DNA from 3 places in the Mesorhizobium sp. ESP7-2 genome. Region 1 is predicted to be linked to each of the others. Evidence: predicted binding sites of a transcription regulator. Region 1 holds the regulator's gene; each other region holds the start of a gene.
What was found. The regulator PhoB, encoded in region 1, activates phosphate uptake and scavenging genes when phosphate is short. The targets are predictions, from matches to a motif close to TGTCATNNANCTGTCAT.
Positions count from the first base shown of each region.

Region 2: LB543_RS03395 (ceramide glucosyltransferase) is a predicted target of PhoB. The motif match lies at 3,525-3,541, and genes of this name have one in related genera.
Region 3: LB543_RS30310 (DUF1045 domain-containing protein) is a predicted target of PhoB. The motif match lies at 6,624-6,640, and genes of this name have one in related genera.

Region 1 is NZ_JAIUGQ010000025.1:30,291-39,943, forward strand. Features, by position in the region: gene pstS (phosphate ABC transporter substrate-binding protein PstS) at 239-1,294, shown strand; gene pstC (phosphate ABC transporter permease subunit PstC) at 1,361-2,344, shown strand; gene pstA (phosphate ABC transporter permease PstA) at 2,348-3,199, shown strand; gene pstB (phosphate ABC transporter ATP-binding protein PstB) at 3,196-3,999, shown strand; gene phoU (phosphate signaling complex protein PhoU) at 4,025-4,732, shown strand; gene phoB (phosphate regulon transcriptional regulator PhoB) at 4,752-5,441, shown strand; partial or broken gene LB543_RS21785 (sugar kinase) at 5,726-6,058, opposite strand; gene LB543_RS21790 (sterol desaturase family protein) at 6,111-7,082, opposite strand; gene LB543_RS21795 (LysR family transcriptional regulator) at 7,195-8,076, shown strand; gene LB543_RS21800 (ROK family protein) at 8,315-9,559, opposite strand.
Region 2 is NZ_JAIUGQ010000002.1:223,310-232,962, forward strand. Features, by position in the region: gene LB543_RS03385 (2'-deoxycytidine 5'-triphosphate deaminase) at 1-841, opposite strand, end outside; SAM riboswitch at 920-997, shown strand; gene LB543_RS03390 (O-succinylhomoserine sulfhydrylase) at 1,055-2,245, shown strand; gene LB543_RS03395 (ceramide glucosyltransferase) at 2,273-3,424, opposite strand; gene apaG (Co2+/Mg2+ efflux protein ApaG) at 3,645-4,037, shown strand; gene LB543_RS03405 (Hsp33 family molecular chaperone) at 4,113-5,144, opposite strand; gene argF (ornithine carbamoyltransferase) at 5,274-6,185, opposite strand; gene LB543_RS03415 (aspartate aminotransferase family protein) at 6,202-7,401, opposite strand; gene LB543_RS03420 (GcrA family cell cycle regulator) at 7,757-8,275, shown strand; gene LB543_RS03425 (magnesium and cobalt transport protein CorA) at 8,361-9,368, opposite strand; gene phoU (phosphate signaling complex protein PhoU) at 9,466-9,653, opposite strand, start outside.
Region 3 is NZ_JAIUGQ010000051.1:24,973-34,625, reverse strand. Features, by position in the region: gene LB543_RS30335 (bifunctional 5-dehydro-2-deoxygluconokinase/5-dehydro-2-deoxyphosphogluconate aldolase) at 149-2,083, shown strand; gene iolD (3D-(3,5/4)-trihydroxycyclohexane-1,2-dione acylhydrolase (decyclizing)) at 2,119-3,969, shown strand; gene iolE (myo-inosose-2 dehydratase) at 4,123-5,040, shown strand; gene LB543_RS30320 (DUF3329 domain-containing protein) at 5,104-5,337, shown strand; gene iolB (5-deoxy-glucuronate isomerase) at 5,715-6,527, shown strand; gene LB543_RS30310 (DUF1045 domain-containing protein) at 6,782-7,489, shown strand; gene LB543_RS30305 (alpha-D-ribose 1-methylphosphonate 5-triphosphate diphosphatase) at 7,525-8,664, shown strand; gene phnN (phosphonate metabolism protein/1,5-bisphosphokinase (PRPP-forming) PhnN) at 8,661-9,290, shown strand; gene LB543_RS30295 (MurR/RpiR family transcriptional regulator) at 9,484-9,653, shown strand, end outside.

The DNA of each region.
Region 1 (9,653 bases):
GAACGCCCGGTCGAATCCCGGGTCATTCCAGCCGTCGGACGGCTCAAGCCCCTGATTCCGGCGGTAAACCCGGACCGCGCCGCGGGCGCCCGACATCGGCGCCTTTCTCGGTCCGGGCGACGCGTTACCGGGCTGACATGAAACTGTCATGCGACTGTTATAATCGAAGGCTATTGGCCTCAGCGGGCGCCGGAGGAAATGGCGCCGAGAGACCATCTTCCGAACAGGAGCAGGCCACATGAGACATTTCATCCGCTCGGCGGCCGTTGCGATTGCAATGGCTGCGGCGTCCACCATCACCCTTTCCGCGGCAATGGCAGCTGACCTTTCCGGCGCCGGTTCCACTTTCATCTATCCGGTGTTCGCCAAGTGGGCCGACACCTACAAGAAGGACACCGGCATCGGCCTCAACTATCAGTCGATCGGTTCCGGCGGCGGCATCAAGCAGGTCATCGCCAAGACCGTGACCTTCGGCGCCACCGACAAGCCGATGTCCGACGCCGACCTCCAAAAGAACGGCCTCGTGCAGTTCCCGATGGTGATGGGCGGCATCGTGCCGATCGTCAACCTCACCGGCATCAAGCCGGGCGAACTGGTGCTTGACGGCAAGGCGCTGGCCGACATCTACATGGGCAAGATCACCACCTGGGACGACGCCGCGATCAAGGCGCTGAACCCCTCGCTCACCCTGCCGTCGACCGCGATCGCCGTCGTGCATCGTTCGGACGGCTCGGGCACCACCTTCAACTTCACCGACTACCTGGTGAAGCTCTCGCCCGACTGGAAGGACAAGGTTGGTTCGGACACTGCCGTGGAATGGCCCACCGGCGTCGGCGCCAAGGGCAGCGAAGGCGTTGCCAACACCGTCAAGCAGACCGACGGCGGCATCGGCTACGTCGAGTACGCCTATGCCAAGCAGAACAACCTCTCCTACTCCAAGATGCTGAATGCAGCCGGCAAGGTCGTCGAGCCGTCGCTCGAATCCTTCGGCGCCGCCGCTTCGAATGCCGACTTCAAGGGCGCGAAGAACTTCAACGTCATCATCACCAACGAGCCTGGCGACACCACCTGGCCGATCGCGGCTTCCACCTGGGTTCTGATCCACAAGACTCCGAGCGATGCCGCCGCCACCGGCGAAGCGCTGAAGTTCTTTGCCTGGGCCTATAAGGACGGCAAGGAAACCGCCAAGGCGCTCGACTACGTGTCGATCCCCGACAGCGTCGTCGACCTGATCAAGGCTTCGTGGAAGGCCGACATCCAGGCCGACGGCAAGCCGGTCTACGCAGGCGAGTAACATCACCCGAAGGAGCGCCGCTTCACGCGGCGCTCCTTTTTCTCAACACAAAGAGCCGAGCTTGACATGAGTGCTGTCCAGGAAGCCTTGCCAGCCATCAAGGGCTCGCGCGACGCCATCGTCAGACGTTTCGCGTTAACCGATTCGATCTTCCATGGGCTGACCCGCGCCGCCGCCATTCTCGTGCTGGTGCTGCTTGGCGGCGTTGCCATCTCGTTGTTTGCCGGTTCCTGGCAGGCACTGTCGACCTTCGGCTTCTCGTTTCTGACCAGCGAGAGCTGGAACCCGGTGACGGAAAAATTCGGCGCCCTGGCGCCTATCTATGGGACCATTGTCACATCGGCCATCGCCATCCTGATCGCCGTGCCGCTCGGCATCGGCATTGCCATTTTTCTCACCGAGCTTTGCCCGCGCCCCCTTCGGCGCCCAATCGGCATGGCGGTGGAATTGCTGGCCGGCATTCCTTCGATCATCTATGGTATCTGGGGCCTGTTCGTCCTGGCGCCGTTCCTGCAGACGACAGTGCAGCCCTTCACCATCAGCGTTTTCCATGGCATTCCCGGCCTTGGCAGCCTGTTTGCCGGTCCGCCCTACGGCATCGGCCTGCTGACCTCGTCGCTGATCCTCGCCATCATGGTGCTGCCCTTCATCACTTCGATCACCAAGGACGTGTTCGACACGGTGCCGCCGGTGCTGAAGGAGTCCGCCTACGGCATTGGCTGCACGACCTGGGAAGTGACACGTCGCGTCGTCATCCCTTACACCCGAATCGGCATCATGGGCGGCGTCATGCTCGGCCTTGGCCGCGCGCTTGGCGAAACCATGGCGGTGACGTTCGTGATCGGCAACGCGCACCGCATCTCGACCTCGCTGTTCGCGCCGGCAACGACAATCTCCGCGACCATCGCCAATGAATTCACCGAAGCCGTTGGCGACCTCTACACGTCCTCGCTGGTGGCGCTCGGCCTGATCCTGTTCGTCATCACCTTCCTCATCCTTGCGATCGCACGCTACATGCTGATGCGCATCGACGCCCGCACCGGAGCCTGACCGATGTCGACAGCCTCGTCGCTTCACAGCCGCCGCAAGGCCAGAAACTCGGTGATGATGACGCTGTGCGTCGCCGCCGCGGGCATCGGGCTTGCCTGGCTGGCACTGATCCTCGGCGCGTTGATCTACAAAGGCGCGGCCGGGCTCTCGCTTGATGTGTTCACGCAGATGACGCCGCCGCCCGGCGATGCCGGCGGCCTGCTGAACGCTATCTATGGCAGCGTGGTGATGACGGTCATCGCCGTTATCGTCGGCACGCCAATCGGTGTTCTGGCCGGCACCTACATGGCCGAATACGGCCGCTTCTCGAAACTCACCACCGTGGTGCGCTTCATCAACGACATCCTGCTGTCGGCGCCGTCGATCATCATCGGCCTGTTCGTCTACGAATTGATGGTGCGGCCGATGGGGCATTTCTCGGCGATCGCCGGCGCCGTCGCGCTGGCCATCCTGGTCATCCCTGTGGTCGTGCGCACCACCGAGGACATGCTCAACCTGGTGCCGAACGCCTTGCGCGAAGCCGGCACCGCGATCGGCGCGCCGCGCTGGGTGGTCATCAAATCAGTGGCTTACCGTGCCGCACTTTCCGGCATCGTCACCGGCATATTGCTGTCGATCGCCCGCATCTCCGGCGAGACGGCGCCGCTGCTCTTCACCGCGCTGAACAACCAGTTCTGGTCGAGCAATCTCAACGCGCCGATGGCCAGCCTGCCGGTCACCATCTTCCAGTTCGCTCTCAGCCCCTATGAGGAATGGCAGCAGCTGGCCTGGACCGGCGCACTCATAATCACATTGACGGTTCTCGCGCTCAGCATCTTTGCGCGCAGCCTGACCGGACGCAGAGAGGACAAATGAGCCAGATGTTGTCTCCAGACATGACGATTGCCACCGAGGCAGCCGCCAAGGCGAAGATCGAGGTCAAGAACCTCAATTTCTACTACGGCCAGTCGAAGGCGCTGAAGGACATCACGTTGTCGCTGCCCGAGCGCAGCGTGACGGCCTTCATCGGACCGTCGGGTTGCGGAAAGTCGACGCTGCTGCGCGTCTTCAACCGCATCTACGAGCTCTACCCCAAGCAGACCGCCGAGGGTCAGGTGCTGCTCGACGGCCAAAACGTTCTCGACCGCTCGCAGGATCTCAACCTGCTGCGCACCAAGATCGGCATGGTATTCCAGAAGCCGACGCCATTCCCGATGTCGATCTATGAGAACATCGCCTTCGGCGTCAGGCTCTATGAGAAGATCAGCAAGGCCGAGATGGACGGCCGTGTCGAACAGGCGCTGAAGCGCGCGGCACTGTGGACCGAGGTCAAGGACAAGCTGAACGCCAGCGGCCTCAGCCTGTCGGGCGGCCAGCAGCAGCGGCTTTGCATCGCCCGCACCGTGGCGGTGAAGCCGGAAGTCATCCTGCTCGACGAGCCGGCCTCGGCGCTCGACCCATTGTCCACCGCCAAGATCGAGGAACTGATCGACGAGTTGCAGGCCGACTACACGATCGTCATCGTCACCCACAACATGCAGCAGGCCGCGCGCGTCTCGAAGCAGACGGCTTTCATGTATCTGGGCGAACTGGTCGAATTCGACAAGACCGAGAAGATCTTCACGTCGCCTCGCGAGAAGCGCACGCAGGACTACATCACCGGCCGTTTCGGCTGATCTCACGCATACGAGGACCAGGATCATGGCCGAACACACAGTCGCAGCCTTCGACGAGGATCTCGGACAGATCAGCAGGCTGATCAGCGACATGGGCGATCTCGCCGGCACGATGGTCGGTGGCGCCACCAAGGCGCTGCTGAATTCGGACAACGCGCTGGCACAGCGCGTCGTCTCCGACGACGCCATCATGGACGCGCGCCAGCGCGAACTCGACGACCGCGCCATCACCCTGATCGCCAAGCGCCAGCCGATGGCCGACGATCTGCGCCATGTCGTCGGCTCGATCCGCATGGCGGGCGATCTCGAGCGCATCGGCGACCTTGCCAAGAACATCGCCAAGCGCGTCGGCTCCGTCGGCCTCACCGCCACGCCGCGCGACCTGTCGCACTCGATCGACTCCATGGCGCAGCTGGTGCTGATCCAGGTGCAGGGCATGGTCGAGGAATATGCGGCCGGCGATGCCGCCGCACTCGCCAAGCTCAGGAACGACGACGAACGCATCGACGTCAAATACACCTCGGTGTTCCGCGAACTCCTGACCTACATGATGGAGGATCCGCGCAACATCACGGCTTGCACGCATCTCTTGTTCTGCGCCAAGAACCTCGAACGCATCGGCGACCATGTGACCAACATCGCCGAGAATGCGTATTATGTGCTGACCGGCACGCAACTGCCCGCCAACCGTCCGAAGCAGGACGAGACGGCGATGTCGGTGCCGGCGGCTTGACGGCAGGGATGATCAATCGATGATCGCGCCACGCATCATGGTGGTGGAGGATGAGGAGCCGCTCGGCGTGCTCCTCCGCTACAATCTGGAATCGGAAGGTTACCAGGTCGAGGTGGTGACACGCGGCGACGAAGCCGAGATCCGCCTCCAGGAGAACGTGCCCGACCTCCTGGTGCTCGACTGGATGGTGCCGGCGGTTTCCGGCATCGAGCTCTGTCGGCGCCTGCGAATGCGGCCCGAGACCGAGAGGCTGCCGATCATCATGCTGACGGCGCGCGGCGAGGAGAGCGACCGCGTGCGCGGCCTTTCGACCGGTGCCGACGATTATCTGGTCAAGCCGTTCTCGACGCCGGAATTCATGGCCCGGGTCAAGGCGCTGCTGCGCCGCGCCAAGCCGGAAGTGCTGTCCAGCGTGCTCAAGGTCGGCGACATCGTGCTCGACCGCGAATCGCACCGGGTCTATCGCAAGAAGAGCGAGATCCGGCTCGGACCGACCGAGTTCCGGCTGTTGGAATTCATGATGCGCCATCCCGGCCGGGTGTTCTCGCGCAGCCAGCTGCTCGACAATGTCTGGGGCGAGACGATCTACATCGACGAGCGCACCGTGGACGTGCATGTCGGTCGGCTGCGCAAGGCGGTCAACAATGGCCGCATGCCGGACGTCATCCGCACCATCCGCGGCGCGGGCTACGCGATCCGCGAGGATTAAAGCGCCGCTCAGCCAGCGCGAGTGCAGCGAAACATGCCTCGCCTCGCGGAAATGGCCATTCAACTCGCTGTGCCGTTGCCATGTCGAGCGTGCTGTCGGGTTTGCGCATCTGAACCGGTGTCGAACTTTCCACTCCCCCCAGCGTCGGCGTCACACCGATCGCACGGCATGGGTGTCACTGTCATCGAAGCCGTCAATAGCTTGGGACGCCCAGTCAAGCAGTTGGGACGCGCAGTCATGGCGTCCGGCCATGCGTTTCCCGGAGTGCAAGGCGTTGCGCGGTTTCAGGCAACGCTCTTCCCGGCACTCCCTCTCACTTGCACGCTCAGCGCGAAAATCTCCTGGTCGACGAAAGTCAATGCGCGCATGGCGCAGCCTTCGCGAATGAGCGGCAGCTCGTTCGGCTCGGTGTCGAAGGAAATCGATTCCGAATGCTGGCCGCCGGCGGTCTGGGCGATGGCCTCGCGCAACGCCGGCTCGATCAGGTCGAAGGCGGCGGCGCTGACGCCGACCATGGCGACCGGTGCGGGATCGATCAGCGCGAACAGGCTGCCCAGCCCATAACCCAGCGCCTCGCCGGCCTTGCGGTAAAGAGATCGGGGGCTAGGGCGGTCTGCGGCGTAAACCTGCCTGAGGACTTATATCACGTGCCCCTTCCGCCGGCGTGACCTATAGCCGGCGCCGCGCGGCAAGACGCGCCTTCATCCGTGCCTTTGCCGATTCAGTGCCATCGTGGAAGGTGTCGAACCACTTGTCCCATGGCACTTCCAGCGTGCCGTAGTTCACCTCAAAGTAGCGATGATGAAGCTGGTGGTGGAAGGTGCCCAGGTCGACGCGCTTGCGCCCGGCCAGCCAGAGCCCTTCGAACCCGGTATGGGTGGTAATGGCGTAAAGGCCATAGAACATCAGGTGGCAGATAAGATGCACCGGGCTGGACGGAACAACGAAATGGACCAGCGCGGTTCCGAAATAGAAAATGTGTTCAACCGGGTGCATCGCAAGGCCCGACCACGGCCCCACATCAATATTGCGGTGATGCAGCGCGTGGATGCGGTAAAGGAGCTTCGTATGGAGCAGCCGGTGAATCCAGTAGAAGTAGAAACTCTCCCAGATCGGGATCAACAGGAAGAGGCCGACGAACCAGACCGGGTGGCCGGACCATGTTAGAGTCGGCGCATAGCCATTGGCCATCGCCCACCAGACCAGCGCCTCGTATGCCGACCAGATCGTTACGCCCGAAGCCAGCGACCAGAACACGTTGTCGGCCAGTTGGCTGTCGAAACTGAAGGCGCGCCCCTTGCGCGGGTAGGGGCGCGGATCAAACTTCTTGTCGGTGCCCTGCAACTGGTGGCGGTGAAAAACAAGATGCAGCCCCTGCGCTACAACTACCGTCAGGCCGAAGTTTCGTAGCCAGATCAACACGATCCATAGCCCGGGCTCCTTCGCCTGGGCAAGCGTGGGGCTGGCCAAGGCATAAGCCGCGAAGGCCAGCCCCACGATGACGAGATTGATTGAGACAGGCAGCCAGCTTCCGACATACCAGCGAAAGATCGCTGCGAGGTTCAGCGGCCAGCGCCAGACCGGCGCAATCTCAATGGGCAGGCTGTCGGGGACGTGGTTCCATTCCTTCCGGTCTGACATCGATGTCGCTCTTTTCCGGCCGTGGTTCATGCGCAGGGTATTGCTCGGAAATTGACAACACAAAGAATATCTTTTCAGGTATTGGGGTCATTTTAATTGACGGTAAGATCTCATGAAAACACCGCACCCGACCTGGCTGCTCGCCTTCGAGGCGGCGGCGCGGTATGGCAGTTTCACCGCCGCGGCCGCTGAGCTGAACCTGACCGCAGCGGCCGTCAGCCAGCATATCCGCCTGCTGGAAAAGCATGTCGGCGCGCGGCTGTTCGAGCGGCTGCCGCGCGGCGTTGCGCTGACGGATATCGGCCAGGCCTATGCCCAGCCGGTGCGTCAGTCCTTCGCCGAGTTGCAGCGGGCGACGGACGGTCTCTTCGCGCGCCCATCGCGGCGGGTGGTGCGGGTGCGCGCCTCGATCACTTGGGCGGCGTTGATCCTCGCGCCCCGGCTGGCCGATTTTCGGCAGGCCCATCCAGAGATCGACATCCAACTCTCCACCTTCGTCTGGTCCGATCGTTTTGAAGCCGGCAACAGCGATGTCGACATCCGCTGGGGGCACGGCGACTGGCCCGAGGGTGCGGTTCAACTGCTGGCCCATGAATCCGCGATCGTCGTCTGCCATCCTGCCGACACCGCCTGGTTGGCGGGGCGCCGGGACATCCGCGACTTCCCCTTTGCCTGCCTGCACCATGTGATCGGGTTTGAGACCGAGTGGCAGCGCCTGTCGGATCATTTCGGCCTCGCCCTCCCGGCCCCGCCGCAGCGTGCCCGCTACGATTCATCGCTGCTCGCGCTCTGGGCGATGACCACGGGCGGCGGCGCCATGATCGTTCTGGAGAGTTTCGCCAGGCCGTTTCTCGATTCCGGCCAACTGGTAGCGCCCTTGCCGCACCGCTTGCCCATAAGTGGCGCGCATTACATGGTGCAGGCCGACGGGGCGGGACGCAATGACGCGGTGCAGACCTTCTGCCGCTGGGCTGCGGCGCTCTACCCGGCCTGAACGCGGTTGTGGGTACTGGCGCACGGCGGACCGCACCGCCGCCCGACGGGGGCTTAGAGCCGGATGATTTTAGGTCGAATCGACCTGAAATCTGAATCCTTCTCTAAATCGAAGAGATAGAGCATGATGTCGTCCGAAAACCGCTTCACACTTTTCGACATCATGCTCTAGCAGGAGGCCCGAAATCTGGCGGGTAGTATGTCATGCCCCGTCGGAGTGATTGGGTTCGATCTTGGTCTCAGGCAACGTTCTTTCCCGCGCCCGCCCTTGCCTGCACGCCAGGCGCGAAAATCTCCTGGTCGACGAAGGTCAATGCGCGCATGGCGCAGCCTTCGCGGATGAGCGGCAGCTCGTTCGGCTCGGTGTCGAAGGAAATCGATTCCGAATGCTGGCCGCCGGCAGTCTGGGCGATGGCCTCGCGCAAGGCCGGCTCGATCAGGTCGAAGGCGGCGGCGCTGACGCCGACCATCGCAACCGGTGCCGGATCGATCAGCGCGAAAAGACTACCGAGGCCATAGCCCAGCGCCTCGCCGGCCTTGCGATAGGCTTCGCGCTCCGGTCCGTCCTTCTCCCTTGCCGTCGCGGCGAGTGTCCGCATTTGCGCGTCGCTGACATCGGCGACCGGCTCGGTGTCCTCACCAAGCTGCCTGGCGTTACGCCAGATGGCGTAGTTGCCGGCATAGGCCTCGACGCAGCCGCGCCGCCCGCAGCGGCAGAGCGCGCCGCCCGGGCGATGGATCATGTGGCCGAACTCGCCACCCGACGAATGCGTGCCGGTGAACAGCTCGCCCTTCAGCACAAGGCCCATGCCGATGCCGTGCGAGAGCAGGATGGCGATGAAGTCGTCGCGGTAGCGTTCGGGGTCGCGCCAGCGCAGCGCCACCGCCATCATGTTGCAGTCGTTCTCCATGGTGGCGGGGATGCCGAATTCGGCTTCGAGTATGTCGGCGAAGGCTATGTCCGTCTGCTGCGTGATCGGCGACCACAGCATGGCGCGCGCCTTGGTGTCGGTGATGCCCTGGATCGCCAGCGCGATGCGGGCGATGCTGCCGACATCGAGATCGGGATCCTCGAGGCGACGTCGCACTATTGCCGTGCATTCGCCGATCAGCGCCTCGCGCGACATGGTCAGCGTGTCCAGCCGGCGCTGTTCCTCGGCGACCACCTGGCCGGCATAATCGATGACGGCTACGGACAGGAAATTCAGCGACAGCACCACGGTCATCACAGCCGCGGCCTCGGGGTTGAGGCCAAGGCCGACCTGTGGCCGGCCGCGTTTCAGTGAGCCGGCCTCGTTGGGCTTGCCTTCGGTCAGGATACCCTCTGCGATCAGGTCGGCTGATATCGCCGATATGGTCGAGTGGCTGAGGCCGGTGGTGGCGGCGATCTCGGTGCGCGAGGGCTGGCCACCCTGGCGCACGGCTGCAATCACCAGCGCGCGGTTGCGCCGGCGCAGATCGTCGTGGCGGATTCCGACCGACATGCTTTCCCACATCCTCCCAGTCGCCGTGGCTCTTGACTGCCCCTCGACACCTCCGGCAACGGGTCGAATACTGGCAGAAGCGGCTGGTGCTGTC
Region 2 (9,653 bases), on a different contig from region 1:
CGCCGACCAGCGGATCGAAGGGCGTCATCTCGGCGGCGTAGAGCGGCGGCACATGCACCGCCTCCTGGCTGACGAGGATGTAGAACTCGTCGGGATCGAGCACCAGTTCGCCGGCGCCGCTCTTGTGGATCGGCTCCCAGAAGTCGACGACATCCTGGGCGGCACGCTTGTCGACATCGACGAGGCCAGTGTGGTGCTTGCCGCGATAGCCGACCAGCCCATCCTTGTCGCCGTTGAGATCGATCGACAGCGCGATGCCGCCGCCCGAAATGTTCGGCGGCTCGGTGGCGACCAGCATCTCGGCGCGGTGCAATTCATGCAGTTCGGCTTCCGAAAGCAGCGCGTTGCCGGTTCGAAAACGGATTTGAGACAGGCGCGAACCGGTGCGCACAATGATCGGGAAGGTGCGCGGGCTGACTTCGAGATAGAGCGGACCCTGATAGCCAGCGGCGATCTTGTCGAACTCATGGCCCCGGTCGGTCATGACGCGGGTGAAGATGTCGAGCCGACCGGTCGAGCTCTTCGGATTGGCCGAGGCCGAAATGTCAGCCGGCAGGGCCAGGCTTTCGAGCAGCGGCACAATATAGACGCAGCCGGTTTCGAGAACCGCGCCTTCGGTCAGATTAATCTCGTGCAGCTGCAGCCGATCGAGCTTTTCCGAGACCTTGTGGTAGGGACCGGGCAGGAACGAGGCCCGCACCCGCCAGGCCTTTTCGCCCAATCTGAGATCAAGACTGGCCGGCTGGATCTGGTCGGCATCGAGCGCACGCGGCGACTTCAGCGCGCCGGACTGGAACAGCGCCGAAATGTCCTGATCGGGAAGAATGCCTGTCTGCCGCAAAGTCTGGCTCCTGGGCCTTTGATACAAACCTCTTAATGAAGCCGGCAATTGACGCAAGCGTGGCGCGGGTCTAAAGGGTCGTTATCCCGTGGTGATTTGGCCGGTCGGCTTGCAGCCACGTTAAACAAGTCGCTAAAGGACCGTCGGGCCGCAAGGCCGTATGGACCGGTTGCGACTTTTTCGCGGCCGGTTTTTTTGTGTTTGGATAGGACGATGACGAGCAAGACGCGCAATTGGAAGCCTCAAACCGCACTCGTGCATGGCGGAACCCTGCGTTCCGGCTTCGGCGAAACCTCCGAGGCGATGTACCTGACCCAAGGCTATGTCTACAAGACCGCCGAGGCGGCGGAAGCCCGCTTCAAGGGCGAAGAGCCTGGCTTCATCTATTCGCGTTACGCCAACCCGACCGTCGACATGTTCGAAAAGCGCATGTGCGCTCTCGAAGGCGCCGAGGACGCGCGCGCCACGGCGTCGGGCATGGCTGCGGTGACGGCGGCCCTTCTGTGCAGCGTCAAGGCCGGCGACCATATCGTGGCGGCGCGCGCGCTGTTCGGTTCCTGCCGCTGGGTGGTCGAGACGCTGGCGCCGCGCTATGGCATCGAGGCGACTTTGGTCGACGGCACCGATATCGCGAACTGGGAAAAGGCGGTCAGGCCGAACACCAAGCTGTTCTTCCTGGAAAGCCCCACCAATCCGACGCTGGAAGTCGTCGACATCGCCGCCGTCGCTTCGCTTGCCAATTCGATCGGCGCAAGGCTTGTCGTCGACAATGTCTTCGCCACGCCGCTACAGCAGAAGCCGTTGCAGCTTGGTGCGCACATCGTCGTCTACTCGGCCACCAAGCACATCGACGGCCAGGGTCGCTGCCTGGGCGGCGTCATCCTGTCGGACAAGAAGTGGATCGACGAAAATCTGCACGACTACTTCCGCCACACCGGCCCCAGCCTGTCGCCGTTCAATGCCTGGACCTTGCTGAAGGGTCTCGAGACGCTGCCGCTGCGCGTGCGCCAGCAGACGGAAAGTGCCGGCAGGATCGCCGACTTCCTGGCCGAGCAGCCGCAGATCGCCCGCGTCATCTATCCTGGCCGGGCCGACCACCCGCAGGCCGCCATCGTCAAGAAGCAGATGTCGGGCGGCTCGACGCTGATCTGCCTTGATGTCAAGGGCGGCAAGCCGGCGGCCTTCGCCCTGCAGAACGCCCTCGACATCGTGCTGATCTCGAACAATCTCGGCGATGCCAAGAGCCTGATCACCCATCCGGCGACGACGACGCACAAGAACCTGAGCGACGAGGCCCGCGCCGAACTGGGCATCGGACCTGGCACGCTCAGGCTGTCTGTCGGCCTGGAGGACGCCGACGACCTGCTGGAAGACATCGCGCAGGCGCTGAAGGCCGCCAAATAGGCTGTTCAGGAGCGTCGTCCGCGGCGATCAGGCGCGCGACGGCGTCTCCTCCAGTTCGGCTGTCTTGGTGCGGATGGTCATGGCGTTGCCGCGCCAGTCGACGGCGCCGCCGAGCCAGCCGCGCGCCCAGATGAACGGGAGCATCACGTCGCGCGCAATCATCGCCGCGACCATGCGCGGCGACAGGTGCCAGCCCTTGGACAAGGCCAGCGCGCACTCCGGAAGGTAGAAGGCCGCCAAGACGGCAATCGCGGTTGCCCAGAGGCTGACGCCCGCGCTCGCCGCCGCAACCAGCGCAAGCGCGAGAGGAACCGCCGCGCCAGTCAGGATTTCGGGCGCGAAGAACAGCGGGAAGGTAACGCGGCGCAGGCGCGCCCAGCGGGCCTGGCGCGACCAGATCTCGCCAAGCGTGCGCTGGCCGAGCGGCTGCTCGAAGGGCGCAGCAACGAGATTGACGCGCAGGCCGAGGCCGTTGACCAGCTTGGTCGCGGCGGCGTCCTCGGCGATCTCGGCGGCCAGCGCGCGAATGCCGCCATTTGCGTCCAGCATCGGCTTGTTCCACAGCATGCTCTTGCCCTGGGCAAAGCCGAGGCCGAGCGCCTCGCCGGCATACTGCCAGCGGGCCTGCAATGTGTTGAGGAAGGCGCATTCTACATCGGCCCAGAAACCCTCTGGTCGCGAGCCGATCGGCGTCGAGCAGACAAGGCCGGTGTCGGGCCGCCATGCCGCCATCATGTGCTCGACATAGTCCCTCGGCATCAAGACGTTGGAATCGGCAAGGATGACCCAGTCATGGCGCGCCGCTTCCCAGCCCTTGACGCAATTGTTGAGCTTTGGATTGGCGCTGACACGGTCGTCACCGATCATTAGCCGGGCCGGCACCTCGGGAAACCGGGCAATCGCCCTGTTTATCAGTTTGACCACCGGGTCGTCGGTATGGGCGACGCAGAAAATCAGCTCGTAGCGTGGCCAGTCGAGCGCGAAGGCGCGCTCCAGCGTCTCATGCGTGAACGGCTCGACGCCACGCGACGGGACGATGATCGACACCGGTTGCGACTTGCCGGCCGGCGGGGCGATCATGCCGCGCCGTTTCAGCTGTGAGGCGGCGAGCGAGATGCTGGCGGCGTTTGAAAGGATGAGTGCGGTCGAAAGCGAGGCGGCTATGAAGGTGAGTACCATCGAGATCTGGTCACTCCGGAAAGGCGGCCCGCATCGTGGCCGTTTTCAACAGTTCGACAGAGCGCCGAGTCGCCCGGTTCGTGCACACCACCATTGTCGTGTGTCACTTAAATGACATTCTTTGCCGGCACCTGCGGTTCAAGGTCGGGCGCGACAAGACGCGCACGTTGACCTGCTCACCGGGAGCGCCGAAAATCGTCGGACTGTTTTGGAGCCGCTCATGTACCGCGCCGTGACGCGCAACATCGAAGTGCAGGTCAGGCCGTTCTATCTCGAGGACCGTTCGGATCCCTCGGAGAACCGCTATGTCTGGGGCTATCAGATAACGATCGACAACCAGTCGGACGAGTTGGTGCAGTTGTTGTCGCGCTACTGGCACATCACCGATGGTGCCGGCCGGGTCGAGGAAGTGCGCGGCCCGGGCGTTGTCGGCGATCAGCCCGAACTCAATCCCGGCGACAGCTATCAATACACGTCCGGCTGCCCGCTCTCGACGCCGTCCGGGATCATGGTCGGACGCTACACGATGCGCAACAAGCGCGGCGAGACGTTCGACATCGCCATCCCCGCCTTCTCGCTCGATCTGCCGGGAACAAGGCGCACGGTGAACTGAGCGCCGACGGTCGCGCTGCCCCTCATCCGCCCTTCGGGTACCTTCTCCCCGTGAACGGGGAGAAGGTAAGATACCTCACTGAGCCGCAAATTCCGCCGGATCGAAGTCGTACTGCGTAGAACAGAACTCGCAGGCGACATGGATGCCGCCATCCTCGGTGCTGTCCTTGATCTCCTGCGCGGAGAAGCCCTCGAGGATGCCACGGATCTTGTCCCGGGAGCATGAGCACTGGTCGGTGACGGGAACGCCTCCGAAGACGCGCACGCCATGCTCGTGGAACAGGCGATAGAGCAGCCGCTCGGCGCCGATGGTCGGGTCGATCAATTCGGTCGGCTCGATGGTGCCGAGCAAGGCCAGCAACTCCTGCCAGGAATTGTCCGTGGGATCATGGATCTCCTCGCGCGGATCGCCATCCCCGCCCGGCAGATCCGGGATGCGCATGCGCTCGGAGGCCTGCGGCAGGAACTGCGCCAGGATCCCGCCGGCGCGCCACTGCTCGCGCGCGCCGCCGACACCGGGCGTCAGCAGCTTGGCGACCGAGAGCCGGATATCCGTCGGGATCTGTTCCGACTGGCGGAAATAGGTGCGCGCCGCATCTTCCAGCGTCTCGCCGTCGAGCTGGACGATGCCCTGATAGCGCTGCGTATGGGCGCCCTGGTCGATGGTCAGCGCCAGCACGCCGCTGCCAAGCAGTGTTTGCTGCGAGGTCTCGCCGGCCGCAATCAGTGTCTCCAGCCGGTCGGCGTCGAAACGCGCATAGGCGCGCAGCGCCGAGGGCGTGGAAAAGTCCGCGACCAGCATGTCGACAGGCCCGTCGGTGCGGGTCTGCAGGATGAACTTGCCTTCGAACTTGAGCGAGGTGCCGAGCAGCACCGTCAGCACACAGGCTTCCGCAAGCAGGCGGGCGACCGGCTCGGGATAGTCGTGGCGGCCAAGGATGGCGTCGAGCATCGGCCCGAGCTGCACCGTGCGGCCACGCACGTCGAGCGGACCGACTTCGAAGGGAACGACGTGATCGTCGCCGGCGTAGCCGAACTCGCCGAGTTTGGGGTGATGTTCAGTCACTTGATGGCTTTCCAACATGACAAAGCTCCAGGGCGCGGCCATGCGGCCCTGGTGGGCACATGCGTCCAAACGCGCTTGATTTGCGTGATGCGGCGCAGATAGGCATCGCGCCCCCGCGGATCAAGCGCCTGGGCATTTCAAGCGCCCAGACACGTCATGCGCTCAGACACATCAAGCACCGAGGCACCAGGCTAGCACGGCCTTCTGGGCGTGGAGCCGGTTCTCGGCCTCGTCGAACACCACCGAATGCGGCCCGTCGATGACCTCGTCGGTCACCTCCTCGCCGCGATGCGCCGGCAGGCAATGCATGAACAGGGCGTCGGGCTTTGCCCTGGCCATCAGCGCCGCATTGACCTGGTAGGGCGAGAAGACATTGTGGCCGCGGGCACGGTGTTCCTGGCCCATCGACACCCAGCAGTCGGTGACTATGCAGTCGGCCTGGTCGACGGCTTCCTCGGGCGAGCGGGTGAAATGCAACTTGCCGCCATGCGCCTTGGACCAGTCGACATGCTTCTGCGCCGGTTCGCTGCCTTCGGGCACGGCGACGTTGAGGTTGAAGCGGAACCGGGCCGAGGCCTCGAGCAGCGAGTGCAGCACATTGTTGCCGTCGCCGGTCCAGGCAATCGTCTTGCCGGCCACCGGACCGCGATGCTCCTCGAATGTCATGATGTCGGCCATCAGCTGGCAGGGATGGGTGTCGTCGGTCAGCCCGTTGATCACCGGAACGGTGGCATTCTCGGTTAGCTCCAGCAGCCGCTCATGGGAGGTGGTGCGGATCATGATCGCGTCGACATAGCGCGACAGCACCTTGGCTGTATCGGCGATGGTCTCGGAGCGACCGAGCTGCATCTCGGTGCCGGTCAACATGATGGTCTCGCCGCCAAGCTGGCGCATGCCGACATCGAAAGAAACGCGCGTGCGCGTCGACGGCTTGTCGAAGATCATGGCCAGCACCTTGCCTTCGAGCGGCTTGGTCCGCTCGCCGGCCTTGAGACGCGCCTTTCGCGTCACCGCATCATCCAGCATGAAGCGCAAATCGCCTTCGGAAACGGTGGAAAGATCGGTAAAATGGCGAACTGACATCAGGAATGGTTCCGGATTACTTCGCGGCGGCGGAGGCGATCGCCTCCGACAGGACCTTGGCGCCAGCGCGGATGCGGTTGAGCGCTTCGTGAATCTCGGCGTCGGTGACGGTGAGCGGTGGCAGCAGGCGAATGACGTTGTCGCCCGCCGGAACGGCCAGCAAATGCTGGTCGCGCAGCGCCATGTTCACCTTGCCGTTGGGCATCGCGCATTTGAGGCCGAGCATCAGCCCGGTGCCCCTGATATCCTCGATCACCTCGGGGAATTCGTCGGCTATCGACGCCAGCCCCTGCTTCATCAGTAGCGCCTTGCGCTGGACATCCTCCAGGAAGCCGCCTTCCAGCACGACGTCGAGCACGGCGTTGCCGACCGCCATTGCCAGCGGATTGCCGCCGAAGGTGGTGCCGTGCACGCCGGCGGTCATGCCGACGGCCGCCTCGTCGGTGGCGAGGCAGGCGCCCATCGGGAAGCCGCCGCCAATGCCCTTGGCGATTGCCATGATGTCGGGCGTCACCGCAGACCACTCATGCGCGAACAGCTTGCCGGTACGGCCAATGCCGCACTGGACCTCGTCGTAGATCAACAGCAGGCCATGCTGCTCGCAGAGCTGCCGCAGCCGCTTCAGCGACTGTGTCGGCACCGGGCGGATGCCGCCCTCGCCTTGCACCGGCTCGATCAGGATCGCGGCGGTCTCGGGCGTGATCGCCTTTTCAGCGGCGTCGATGTCGTCGAAACCGACCTGGTCGAAGCCTTCGACCTTGGGTCCGAAGCCTTCGAGGTATTTGTACTGGCCGCCGGCCGCGATGGTCGCCAGCGTGCGGCCATGGAAGGCGCCCTCGAAGGTGATGATGCGGAAGCGCTCGGGATGTCCCTTGACGAAGTGGTAGCGCCGCGCCGTCTTGATCGCGCATTCCAGCGCCTCGGCGCCGGAATTGGTGAAGAACACCTTGTCGGCGAAGGTGGCATCAGCCAATCGCTCGCCGAGCCTGCTCTGGCCCGGGATCTCATAGAGATTGGAGACGTGCCAGAGTTTCGCCGCCTGTTCGGTGAGTGCCGCGACCAGATGCGGATGGCCGTGGCCAAGCGAATTGACCGCTATGCCGCCGGCGAAATCGAGATATCGCTCGCCCTTGTCAGTAACCAGCCAAGTGCCTTCCCCATGGTCGAAGGCCAGGGGTGCGCGAGCAAAGGTCTCGTAAAGCGCCGAACCGCTCATTATATGCGTCTCCGGTACCGGAAAATCAAAAAGCCGCCAAAGCGGCGGCCTTCTGCGGCTTATCGTGTTTTTCGGTCATGAAGTCAACGAAAACGTCGCGTAGTGGCGCGCGGCAAGCCCCCTGACGCAACGCCGGCTCATGAGCGACCGGGCAAGTTGGGGAAAACCGAAAAAACCGATTCGTGTTGCACTTGGGACTCTTGTCACCGAGTCAGCGTATAGAGTAGTTGTAGTCGAGAAATAACTAGATTTCGTGCGGCGGACCCAATCACCAGATATATGTGGTGTCTGCCCCAGCAGTGGTGCTGGGTCGGGAATGGATTCTGGTTGCCGCACGCTTACAAGGAGCGCGGTCATGAACTGGACTGACGAGCGGGTAGAACTCTTGAGAAAACTGTGGTCGGAGGGTCTGAGCGCAAGCCAGATTGCCGCGCAGCTCGGAGGGGTCAGCCGCAACGCGGTCATCGGCAAGGTGCACCGGCTGAAGCTGTCAGGCCGCGGCCGTGCGACAGCGACGCCGGCACGCCAGAAGAAGGCGACGCAGGGATCGACCGTCCAGAAGTCGGTGGCGCGCGCCGCGAGCACGGCACGCCATGTCACGACTTCGATCGGCGCGACGGCCCTTCAGACGCAATTCGACGCCGAACCCGTGGCAAGACACTACATTCGCCCGGTCGAGAACGTCGTGGTCCCGATCTCACGGCATCTGCAACTCGTCGAACTGACCGAGCGCACCTGCAAATGGCCGAATGGCGATCCGCTTTCGGAGGACTTCAATTTCTGCGGCAACGAAGCCGCCGAAACCGGTCCTTACTGCAAATACCATGCCCGGGTGGCGTTCCACCCAGCGGCGGAGCGGCGGCGGAATCGCTGAGCGGAGTGAGTAGTGAGTAGTGAGTAGTGGTGATCCCACCAATCACTACTGACTACTGACTACTGACTACTGACTACTGACTACTTCACAACCATCCATTCTTGCGAAACCGCCAGTACAAAAAAGAGCAGATCAGCGCGATGATGGCCAGCACCATCGGGTAGCCATATTCCATCTTCAGCTCCGGCATGTCGGTAAAGTTCATGCCGTAGATGCCGGCGAATGCGGTTGGCACCGCCAGGATGGCCGCCCATGAGGCGAGTTTCTTCGAGATCGCCGTTTCCTGGCTCTGACCGACCAGAAGACTGGCCTCGAAGGCGAAGGCCAGCACCTCGCGCAGGCTGTCGACCTTCTCCTGGACGGTACGGATATGATCCGTCACGTCGCGGAACAGCGGGTGCATGGCCGAATGGATCTGCGGCAGCTCGGCGCTGGTCAGCCGGCGGCAGACTTCCACCAATGGCAATGCCGCGTTGCGCAGGCGCAGGAGGTCGCGGCGCAGCATGTAGAGGCGTTCGATGTCGGGACCGGTCATCGGCTTCAGCAGGACCTTGTCCTCGATCGCCTCGACCTCGTCCTCGATCTGCTCGAGCACGGGCATGTAATTGTCGACGATGAAGTCGAGAATGGCGTAGAGGACGAAATCCTCGCCCTTGGCCAGCGAATGCGGGCAGCTTTCCCAGTGCTGGCGCACGGCGGCATAGGATGTCGACGGGCCGTGCCTGACGCTGACGATGTAGCCTGAGCCGACAAACAGATGTGTCTCGCCGAAGGTGACGCGCCCTTCGATCAATTGCGCCGTGCGAGCAACGATGAACAGCGCATCGCCATATTGCTCGATCTTTGGCCGCTGGTGCGGATGCTCGGCATCCTCGATCGCCAGCTCATGAAGATGAAACTGCGCCTTGACGCGCAACAGAAGTTCGCGGTCAGGTTCAAGCAGCCCGATCCAGACGACATGCCCCGATTTCTTGGCCCATTCGCCGGCTTCCTCGATCGGAATATCGGCGATCCGGCGCCCGGCGGTATAGACACCGCAGGCGATGATGCCCGATGACGGCGGCGAGGGCTTGAACTCGCGGACATATTCCATCGCAGCCTCCCGAAAGCGTTGCCTTCCCTGGGGAACCAGCAAGTTTATCTCGGGATAGTTTAGCGCAATATGATTAAGCGTTCGAGAGGACGTGCGTTCACTTCACTGGCAGCGCCGCGGGGAGGCCGATCTTGTCCGTCTTGTCGCTCTTCGGCCGCTCGGCCGGCATCTGGTCGCCGGTGACGATGTAGTAGATGGTCTCGGCGATGTTGGTGGCGTGATCGCCGATACGCTCGATGTTCTTGGCGCAGAACAGCAGATGCGTACAGGGCGTGATGTTGCGCG
Region 3 (9,653 bases), on a different contig from region 1:
CCACCAAGGCAATTTTAGCTCAGGGAATGCTCATTCCATATTGACTATGGATTGGAATTATTATTTCATATTGCCGGCACCACGCCGACGCTCGCGCGTGTTACCCAAACAATGTTGTCCATGACGACAAGACCGACGGGAGGTTCCAATGAGCGAAGCCGTGGACGCAAGACAGGCGCCGCTCGACGTCATCACCATCGGCCGCGCGTCCGTCGACCTCTACGGCCAGCAGATCGGCTCGCGGCTCGAGGACATCACCTCCTTCGCCAAGTCGGTCGGCGGCTGCCCGGCCAACATCTCGGTCGGCACGGCGCGGCTCGGCCTGCGCTCGGCACTGCTGACGCGCGTCGGCGACGAGCAGATGGGCCGTTTCATCCGCGAGCAGCTGAAGCGCGAGGGCGTCAATGTCGACGGGCTGAAGACCGACAAGGAGCGGCTGACCGCGCTGGTGCTGCTTTCGGTCGAGAGCGAAGGCGTCTCGCCGATGATCTTCTATCGCTCCGACTGTGCCGACATGGCGTTGGCCGAAGAGGATGTCGACGAGGCGTTCATTGCCTCGGCCCGCGCGATCGTCGTCACCGGCACGCATTTTTCCCGTCCCAACAGCGACGCCGCCCAGCGCAAGGCGATCCGCATCATGAAGGCCAGGGGCGGCAAGGTCGTCTTCGACATCGACTACCGGCCGAACCTGTGGGGTCTCGCTGGCCACGCCGAAGGGTTCGAGCGCTATGTCAAGTCCGACCGGGTCTCGGCCCAGTTGAAGACGGTGCTGCCCGATTGCGACCTCATCGTCGGCACCGAGGAAGAGATCATGATCGCGTCAGGCGCCGACGACTGCCTGAGCGCGCTGAAGACGATCCGCGCCCTGTCCTCGGCCACCATCGTCTTGAAGCGCGGCGCCATGGGCTGCATCGTCTATGACGGGCCGATCAGCGACGATCTCGAGGACGGTATCGTCGGGCAGGGCTTCCCGATCGAGATCTACAATGTGCTGGGCGCCGGTGACGCGTTCATGTCCGGCTTGCTGCGTGGCTGGCTCGGCGGCGAAAGCCTGGCCACGGCGGCGACCTGGGCCAACGCCTGCGGCGCCTTCGCCGTGTCGCGGCTGCTCTGCGCACCGGAATATCCGACCTTCGAGGAGCTGCAGTTCTTCCTCAGGAACGGCAGCAAGCATCGGGCGCTGCGCAAGGACGAGGCGATCAACCACATCCATTGGGCGACCACCCGGCGGCGCGACATCCCTTCGCTGATGGCGCTTGCCTGCGACCACCGTGTGCAGCTCGAGGATGTCGCGACCAAGACAGGCGCCGATCCCGCACGCATCCGCGATTTCAAGGTGCTTGCGGTCAAGGCGGCGGCCAAGGTCGCCGCGGGCCGCGACGGCTACGGCATGCTGATCGACGAGAAACACGGCCGCGAGGCGATGTTCGAGTTCGCCCGCCATCCCTTCGCGTGGCTCGGCCGCCCGGTGGAACTGCCGGGCTCGCGGCCGCTGCGTTTCGAATTCTCGCAGGATATCGGCTCGCAGCTCACCGAATGGCCGGTCGATCACTGCATCAAATGCCTGTGCTTCTACCATCCCGACGATCCGGCGGCCCTGAAGGAAGAACAGCAGCAGAAGCTACGCGCGCTGTTCGAGGCCGCGCGCAAGGTCGGCCGGGAACTTCTCATCGAGATCATAGCCGGCAAGCATGGCAGGCTCGACGACACGACGATCCCGCGCGCCCTGGAAGAACTCTATGCGCTCGGCATCAAGCCGGACTGGTGGAAGCTGGAGCCGCAGGCGTCGAGCGGCGCCTGGGCCAAAATCGAGGCGGTGATCCTGAAGCACGATCCCTGGTGCCGTGGCATCGTCCTGCTTGGCCTGGAAGCGCCGCAAGACGAGCTGGAAGCGGCGTTCGCCGCCACCGCCAAGGCGCCCATCGTAAAAGGCTTTGCCGTTGGCCGCACCATCTTCGTCCACGCCGCCGAGCAATGGCTGGCCGGCAAGATGTCGGACGACGAGGCTGTCGCCGACATGGCGTCGCGCTTCGAACAGCTGACCGAAGCGTGGCTTGCCGCGCGCGGCCGCAAGGCGGCATAACAAGGCGCTGCATAAGGACTGCGGAGGAGAAGACGATGAGCAAGACAATCCGCTTGACGATGGCGCAGGCGCTGACCCGCTTCCTGTCCCGGCAGATGACCGAGATCGACGGCAAGACGATGCCGATTTTCGGCGGTGTCTGGGCGATCTTCGGCCATGGCAATGTCGCCGGCATCGGCGAGGCGCTCTACCAGGTGCGCGACGAGCTGCCGACCTTCCGCGCCCACAACGAGCAGGCGATGGCGCATGCGGCGATCGCCTATGGCAAGGCCAATTTCCGCCGCCGCTTCATGGCCGCGACCTCTTCGATCGGCCCCGGCGCGCTGAACATGGTGACGGCGGCCGCCCTTGCCCACGTAAACAGGTTGCCCGTCCTGTTTTTGCCGGGCGATGTCTTCGCCAACCGCATTCCCGATCCGGTGCTGCAGCAGGCCGAGGATTTTTCCGACGGCACGGCGACGGTAAACGACTGCTTCCGGCCGGTCTCACGCTATTTCGACCGCATCACGCGGGCCGAACAGATCATCCCGGCGCTCAATCGTGCCATGCAGGTGCTGACCGATCCGGCCGATTGCGGCCCGGTGACGCTGTCGCTCTGCCAGGACGTACAGGCCGAGGCCTATGACTATCCCGAGAGCTTCTTTGCCGAGCGGGTCTGGTGCCAGCGGCGGCCGCGTCCGGACCGTGGCGAACTGGCGGCGGCCGTCGCCGCGCTCAAGGGGGCGAAGAAGCCGCTGATCATTGCCGGTGGCGGCGTTCTCTATTCGCAGGCTTCCGACGAACTGGCCAAATTCGCCGAAGGCGCCGGCATTCCGGTCTGCGAGACGCAAGGCGGCAAGTCCTCGCTGCCGGACGATCACAAGCTCAACATGGCGGCGGTCGGCGTCACCGGCACCTCGGCCGCCAATCGGCTGGCGGAAGAGGCCGATGTCGTGCTCGCCGTGGGCACCAGGCTGCAGGATTTCACCACCGGCTCGTGGGCGCTGTTCAAGAATTCCGGCAAGACCATCATCGGGCTCAACGTGCAGCCCTTGGATGCCGGCAAGCACCGGGCGCTGCCGCTGGTCGCCGACGCGGCCGAAGGCCTCGCGGAACTCGCCGCCGCGCTGCAAGGCTGGAAGGCGCCTGCCACCTGGACCGACAATGCGGCCACCGGCAAGAAGGCTTGGCAGGCCGATGCGGCCAAGGTGACGGCCTCGACCAATGCCGCTTTCCCCTCCGACGCGCAGGTGATCGGCGCCGTGCAGCGCGCCATGGGCTCTGGCGTGACGCTGCTGCATGCGGCAGGCGGCCTTCCCGGCGAATTGCACAAGCTCTGGCAAGCGGGCGCGCCCGGCTCCTACCATGCCGAATACGGCTTCTCGACCATGGGTTACGAGATCGCCGGCGGGCTCGGTACCAAGATGGCCAAGCCCGACGAGGAGATCGTCGTCATGATCGGCGACGGCTCCTATCTGATGCTCAACTCCGAGATCGCCACCTCGGTAATGCTCGGCCTGAAGCTGACCATCGTGCTGCTCGACAACAGGGGTTTTGGCTGCATCAACCGGCTGCAGATGGCGACCGGCGGCGCCAACTTCAACAATCTTCTGAAGGACTCGCGTCACGAGGTCCTGCCCGACATAGACTTCGCCGCGCATGCGGCGAGCATGGGCGCGATCGCCGAGAAAGTGCCGTCGATCGCCGAGCTGGAGAACGCGTTGCACAAGGCCAAGAAGAACGACCGCACCACCGTGCTGGTCATCGACACCGATCCGCTGGTTTCCACCGATGCCGGCGGCCACTGGTGGGACGTAGCGGTGCCGGAAGTGTCGGCGCGCAGCCAGGTGAACGCGGCGCGCAAGGCCTACGACGAGAAGCGGCAGATGCAGACCATCGGCGATTGACGCTGGCGCCGGGGCTTCTTCCTTCTCCCCGTCCCTATACGGGGAGAAGGAAGCCGGTCCACCCTCCGCAGCTGCTGCGGAGGACGGGCAGGCGGATGAGGGGCGGCTCCAAACGAACAAGAAATGAACTGTTTTTAGCACCGGAGTGACGACTTGAAAGCCAAACTGGGCATGTCCCCCATTGCGTGGTGGAACGACGATCTTGCCGAACTCAGCGATGACGTGTCGCTGGAGGAATGTCTGCGCCAGTCGCGCTCGGCCGGTTTCACCGGCATGGAAATGGGCCGCCGCTTCCCCAACGACCCCAAGGTGATGCTGCCGATCCTGAAAGCCGCCGACGTGACGCTATGCGGCGGCTGGTTCTCGGGCACGCTGGTCGACGAGGAGATGGCTGCCAACAAGGACCGCATCCAGCCGATGATCGACCTGTTCAAGGCGGTCGATGCGCCCTGCATCGTCTATGGCGAGGTCGGCCGCTCGATCCAGGGAGACCGCTCGAAGCCGCTCGCGACCAAGCCGAAGCTCACCGGTGACGAGATGAAAGCCTATGGAAGGCGCCTGACCGAATTCGGCGAATGGTGTGCGGAACAAGGCATGCCGCTGTCCTATCACCATCATATGGCGGCCGTGGTCGAAACCGAGCCGGAGCTCGATGCCTTCATGCGCCATTCCGGCGAAGGCATTCCGCTGCTGCTCGATGCCGGGCATCTGGCCTTTGCCGGCGGCGATGTGCTGCGCGCCATCGACAACCATCACAAGCGCATCAGCCATGTCCATGTGAAGGACGTGCGCATGGATGTGATCGACAAACTCGACCGTACGAAGCAGTCCTTCCTCGACGCGGTGGCCCTCGGCGCCTTCACCGTGCCGGGCGACGGTTCGCTCGACTTCGGCGCCATCGTGCAGCGCTTCGCCGATCACGGCTACGAGGGCTGGTTCGTGGTCGAGGCCGAGCAGGATCCCAGGAAGAACCCGCCGCTCAAGATGGCGCAGGTCGGCTACAAGGAGCTGATGCGGGTGATGACATTAGCCGGCTACACGGTCGAGACACAAGGTTTTCCGAATGCCTGAAGGCTGGATTCGCCGTGACGCGCGGTCTATCTGAGGACAGATTGCTGAATTTCGGATGGCGCGATGAAAGATTATGAACACCCGTTCTTCCGCCCGCTTTGGCGGCGCATCGCCGTCGTCGCGGTCTGCCTGATCTGGTCGGTGATCGAATTCGCCACCGGCACGCCGTTCTGGGGCGTCATTGCCCTCGGTTTCGCCGGCTACGGCGCCTGGCAGTTTTTCTACCTCTACAAGCCGGTGGAGGAGGCGAAGGCGACGCCTGAGGAACCCAAGGGCGCCGTCGAACCCAAGGAATAATGGAAGAAGTTCCAGTGGATTGGACACGTGCGCAACGGATCGCATACGTTGGTGATTGGCCGAAACGCCCCTTGCCTCGTCATCCTAGGGCGGAGCAAGGAGCGCAGCGACGCGGCGCAGACCCTAGGATCCATGCCGTTGGATTGAAGCGTTGCGACGGTACAGAATTCCGCTCCGCTGCGTCCTTCGACCGAGGTCACGGAATGGATCCTAGGGTCTACGCGACGGAGCTTCGCTCCTGCTTCGCCCTAGGATGACGAAGTTGAGAGGGCCTCGGCCAATCTGAGGCGTCTGCGATGATCCTTTTGAACAACCGGTGAAATCGTCGGCTTGGACAAGCTGCAACCCGTCAAAGCCACTGCAATAGGAGAGACGAAATGTCCAAACTGCTCGTCAAAGCCGACAAGGGCCATGGCCGCGTCGCCCATGTGACGCCGAAAAGCGCCGGCTGGACTTATGTCGGTTTCGACCTGCATCGGCTGAAACCAGGCGAAAGCGCCTCGGGAAAGACGGGTGATCGCGAGGTCTGCCTGGTGTTCGTCACCGGCAAGGGCACCGCGAAAGCCGGCGGCAAGGATCTCGGCCTGCTCGGCGAGCGCATGTCGCCCTTCGAGGGCAAGCCATGGTCCGTCTACGTGCCGCAGGGATCGGACTGGTCGGTGACGGCAGATACCGAGCTGGAACTTGGCGTCTGCTCGGCGCCCGGCCTGGGCGGCGGCCTGCCGGTCAGGGTGATCGGACCGGACGATCTCGGCCAGGAGGTGCGCGGCAAGGGCACCAATACGCGCTATGTCACCAACATCCTGCCGGAGGGCCAGCCCGCCGACTCGCTGCTGGTGGTCGAGGTCATCACGCCCGGCGGCCACACGTCGAGCTACCCGCCGCACAAGCACGACCAGGACAACCTGCCCACTGAATCCTATCTCGAGGAAACCTACTATCATCGCCTCAACCCGCCGCAGGGCTTTGCCTTCCAGCGTGTCTATACCGATGCCGATCAGGATGGCCATCGCGCGCTCGACGAAGCCATGGCGATCGAGGACGGCGACGTGGTGCTGGTGCCCAGGGGCTATCACCCCTGCGCCGCCTGCCACGGCTATGACCTTTATTACCTCAATGTGATGGCCGGACCGAAGCGGACGTGGAAATTCCACAACGCGCCCGAGCACGAATGGTTGATGAAGGCCTGAGCGTTCCGCGTTTCCGGCTGAACCTATTGGTCCAGCTTGGAGAAATCGTCGGCTAACGACCCTAAGGGTCGATTTGCCTTCGAAAACCCTTCAAAGCTTCGTCAATCCGTCATGGAAATCACCTATGGCAACGGTTCCAGTGCATGCCGCCCAAAAGTGCGTAGCGGTTTTGGGTCAACGACATGCATCAAATGAAGACGTAAAGCGCGTCGCACCATCGCTTCAAACGCGGCGCGCTTTAACGAGGACTTCCCATGCGTTATGCCATTTATTTCACCCCCAGGCAGGACGAGCCGCTGGCGCGAATCGCCGCCAACTGGCTGGGCCGCGACCCGTTTGGTGCCGCGACCAGGCCGGTTGAGGCCGTGGCCGACCTGTCGGCGGCGGAAGTCGCCTTCCACACCGCTTCGGCGCGCCGCTATGGCTTTCATGCCACGCTGAAAGCGCCCTTCCACCTGGCTGCCGACGAGACCGAGGCTTCGCTGCGCGCCGCGCTGGATCAATTTGCCGAGGTGACGCCTGTCGTGACGATCCCGCGCCTGGTCGTCAGCCAGATCGACAGCTTCTTTGCGCTGGTGTCGGATGATCCGCTGCCTCCGCTCAACCGCTTCGCCGACGACGTCGTGCGCGACTTCGACCGGTTTCGCGCGCCGTTGAGCGATGCCGAGATCGAGCGGCGCAGCCCGGATTCGCTGAAGCCGGCCGAGTTTCGCAATCTCTGCCAATGGGGTTACCCCTATGTCTTCGAGACCTTCCGCTTCCACATGACCCTGTCCGGCCGGGCAGGATCACAGGAAAGCCCTCGCCTGCGCGCGGCGATCGACGGCCTTTTCGCCGATGTGTTGCGCCAGCCCGTGCTGGTGGATGCGCTGACATTGTTTGTCGAACCCGAACCCGGTGCGCCGTTCATGGTGCTTTCCCAGCACGCGCTTGGACGCCGCCCGGCCCGGAAAATCGCCTGAACGAACCCGACCGCAAGAACCAGGGACTACCCGCAATGACCGCCGAAACTGTTCTTTCCAACGCCCGCATCGTTCTTGCCGACGAAATCGTCGAAGGGTCGCTGGTGCTGCGCGACGGCTTTATCGCCGGCATCGATGCCGGTGCTGCCCGGACCGGCGAGGACATGGGCGGCGACTTCATCATTCCAGGGCTGGTCGAACTCCATACCGACCATCTCGAGGGCCATTATGCGCCGCGGCCGAAAGTGCGCTGGAACCCGATCGCCGCCGTGCTTGCCCATGACGCGCAGGTCGCGACCGCAGGCATCACCACCGTGCTCGATGCCTTGCGCGTCGGCATGGACGAGGACGCCGACCTGACATTGGACGACATCCGCAAGCTGGCCGACGCGATCGAGGACAGTGTCGCGCAGGATCGTCTGCGAGCCGATCACTTCTTGCATCTTCGCTGCGAGGTCTCGGCGCCGGACTGCCTCAAGGCATTCGCCAATTTCGACGGCGACGAGCGGGTCAGGCTGGCATCGCTGATGGACCATGCACCGGGCCAGCGCCAGTTCGTCAACCTTGAAACCTATGCCTACTACTACCAGCGCAAGCTGAAACTCTCGGATCGCGACTTCCAGAAATTCTGCGAGAAGCGGATGGACGAATCGGCACGCAACTCCGGGCCGAACCGCGTCTTCATCGCCGCCGCCTGCCAGGAGCGCGGCATCGTGTTGGCCAGCCACGACGACGCCACGTCGGCCCATGTCGACGAGGCCATCGAGCAGGGCGTGCGGGTCGCCGAGTTCCCGACGACCGAGGAAGCGGCGCGGGCTTCGAAGGCCGCCGGCCTTGGCGTGCTGATGGGCGCGCCCAACGTCATGCGCGGCGCCTCGCATTCGGGCAATGTTTCGGCCCGTACCTTGGCCAGTGACGGCCTGCTCGATATCCTGTCGTCCGATTACATCCCCTTCAGCCTGATCCAGTCGGCCTTCTTCCTCGGCGACATGGTCGAAGGCATTTCGCTGCCGCAGGCCGTCGCCATGGTTTCGAAGAACCCGGCGCAGGCCGTCGGCCTTGATGACCGCGGCGTCATCGAGCAGGGACGCCGCGCCGATCTGGTGCGCGTGCGCGTCGACGATCATGTCCCGGTCGTACGCACGGTCTGGCGGCAGGGACGCCGGGTGGCATGATGGTGTCGGCCTTGATCGAGCGCGAACTGTCCGCCGAAACCTTTCCGATCCGTCACGGCGTCTTTGTCGCTGTCGTGGGCCCCAGCGGTGCCGGCAAGGACACGGTCATCGGCTACGCCAAAGCGCTTTTCGCCGATGAGACGCAGCTGGAGTTCGTGCGCCGCGTCATCACCAGGCCGAGCGATGCGGCGAGCGAGGACCACGACACGCTGGCCGATGCCGCCTTCGCAGAGGCCGATGCCGACGGCGCCTTCGCCATCTCCTGGGAAGCGCATGGCCTGCGCTATGGCTTGCCTGCCGATGTCGACTGGTCTGTTTCCAACGGACACGTCGTCGTGGCCAACGTGTCGCGCGCGATCATCCCCACTCTGCGCGAACGCTATGCCAATCTAGCGATCGTGGAGATCACCGCTTCGCCTGAGGTGCTGGCCGAGCGGCTGGCGATGCGCGGCCGCGAGTCGCGCGGCGAAGTGCTGGCGCGGCTTGCGCGCAGCGCCAGTGTGACCTTGTCCGGCCCCGGCGTCACGTCGATCGACAACAGCGGTCCGCGCGAGGTGGCCGGCGAGCGCTTCGCCGAGGTGCTGCGCAAGGCTATGGCCTTTTCCGACATGTCGGGCCTGATCTAAGCCAAGATCCTCCAGCTCCGCTTTCGGCACATCACATGACGCGACCGCTGCTTGCAGCGTTCCGTGGCCGCTCGTCTTCGAGCGGCCGGCACGATCGCGTGCCCAGACGGCCGCCCGTCACATCCCTGTAACAGACATTTCGGATTGTAGGTGCCGTTGTAATCACTACAGACGAGTGAGCGGGCCGGCCACCATGACCTATGATGCCTCGGAAGACCGAAGGATGACGGTCGATGCCCGGGTTCACGCGGCACTCGAAAGCTTGCCGCCGGCCGAGCAGCGGATGGCGCGGTTCTTCGTCGACCAGAAGCAGTCGGTCCTGCTGGGATCGGCGGCCGAGATCGCCGAACTCGCCGGCACCAG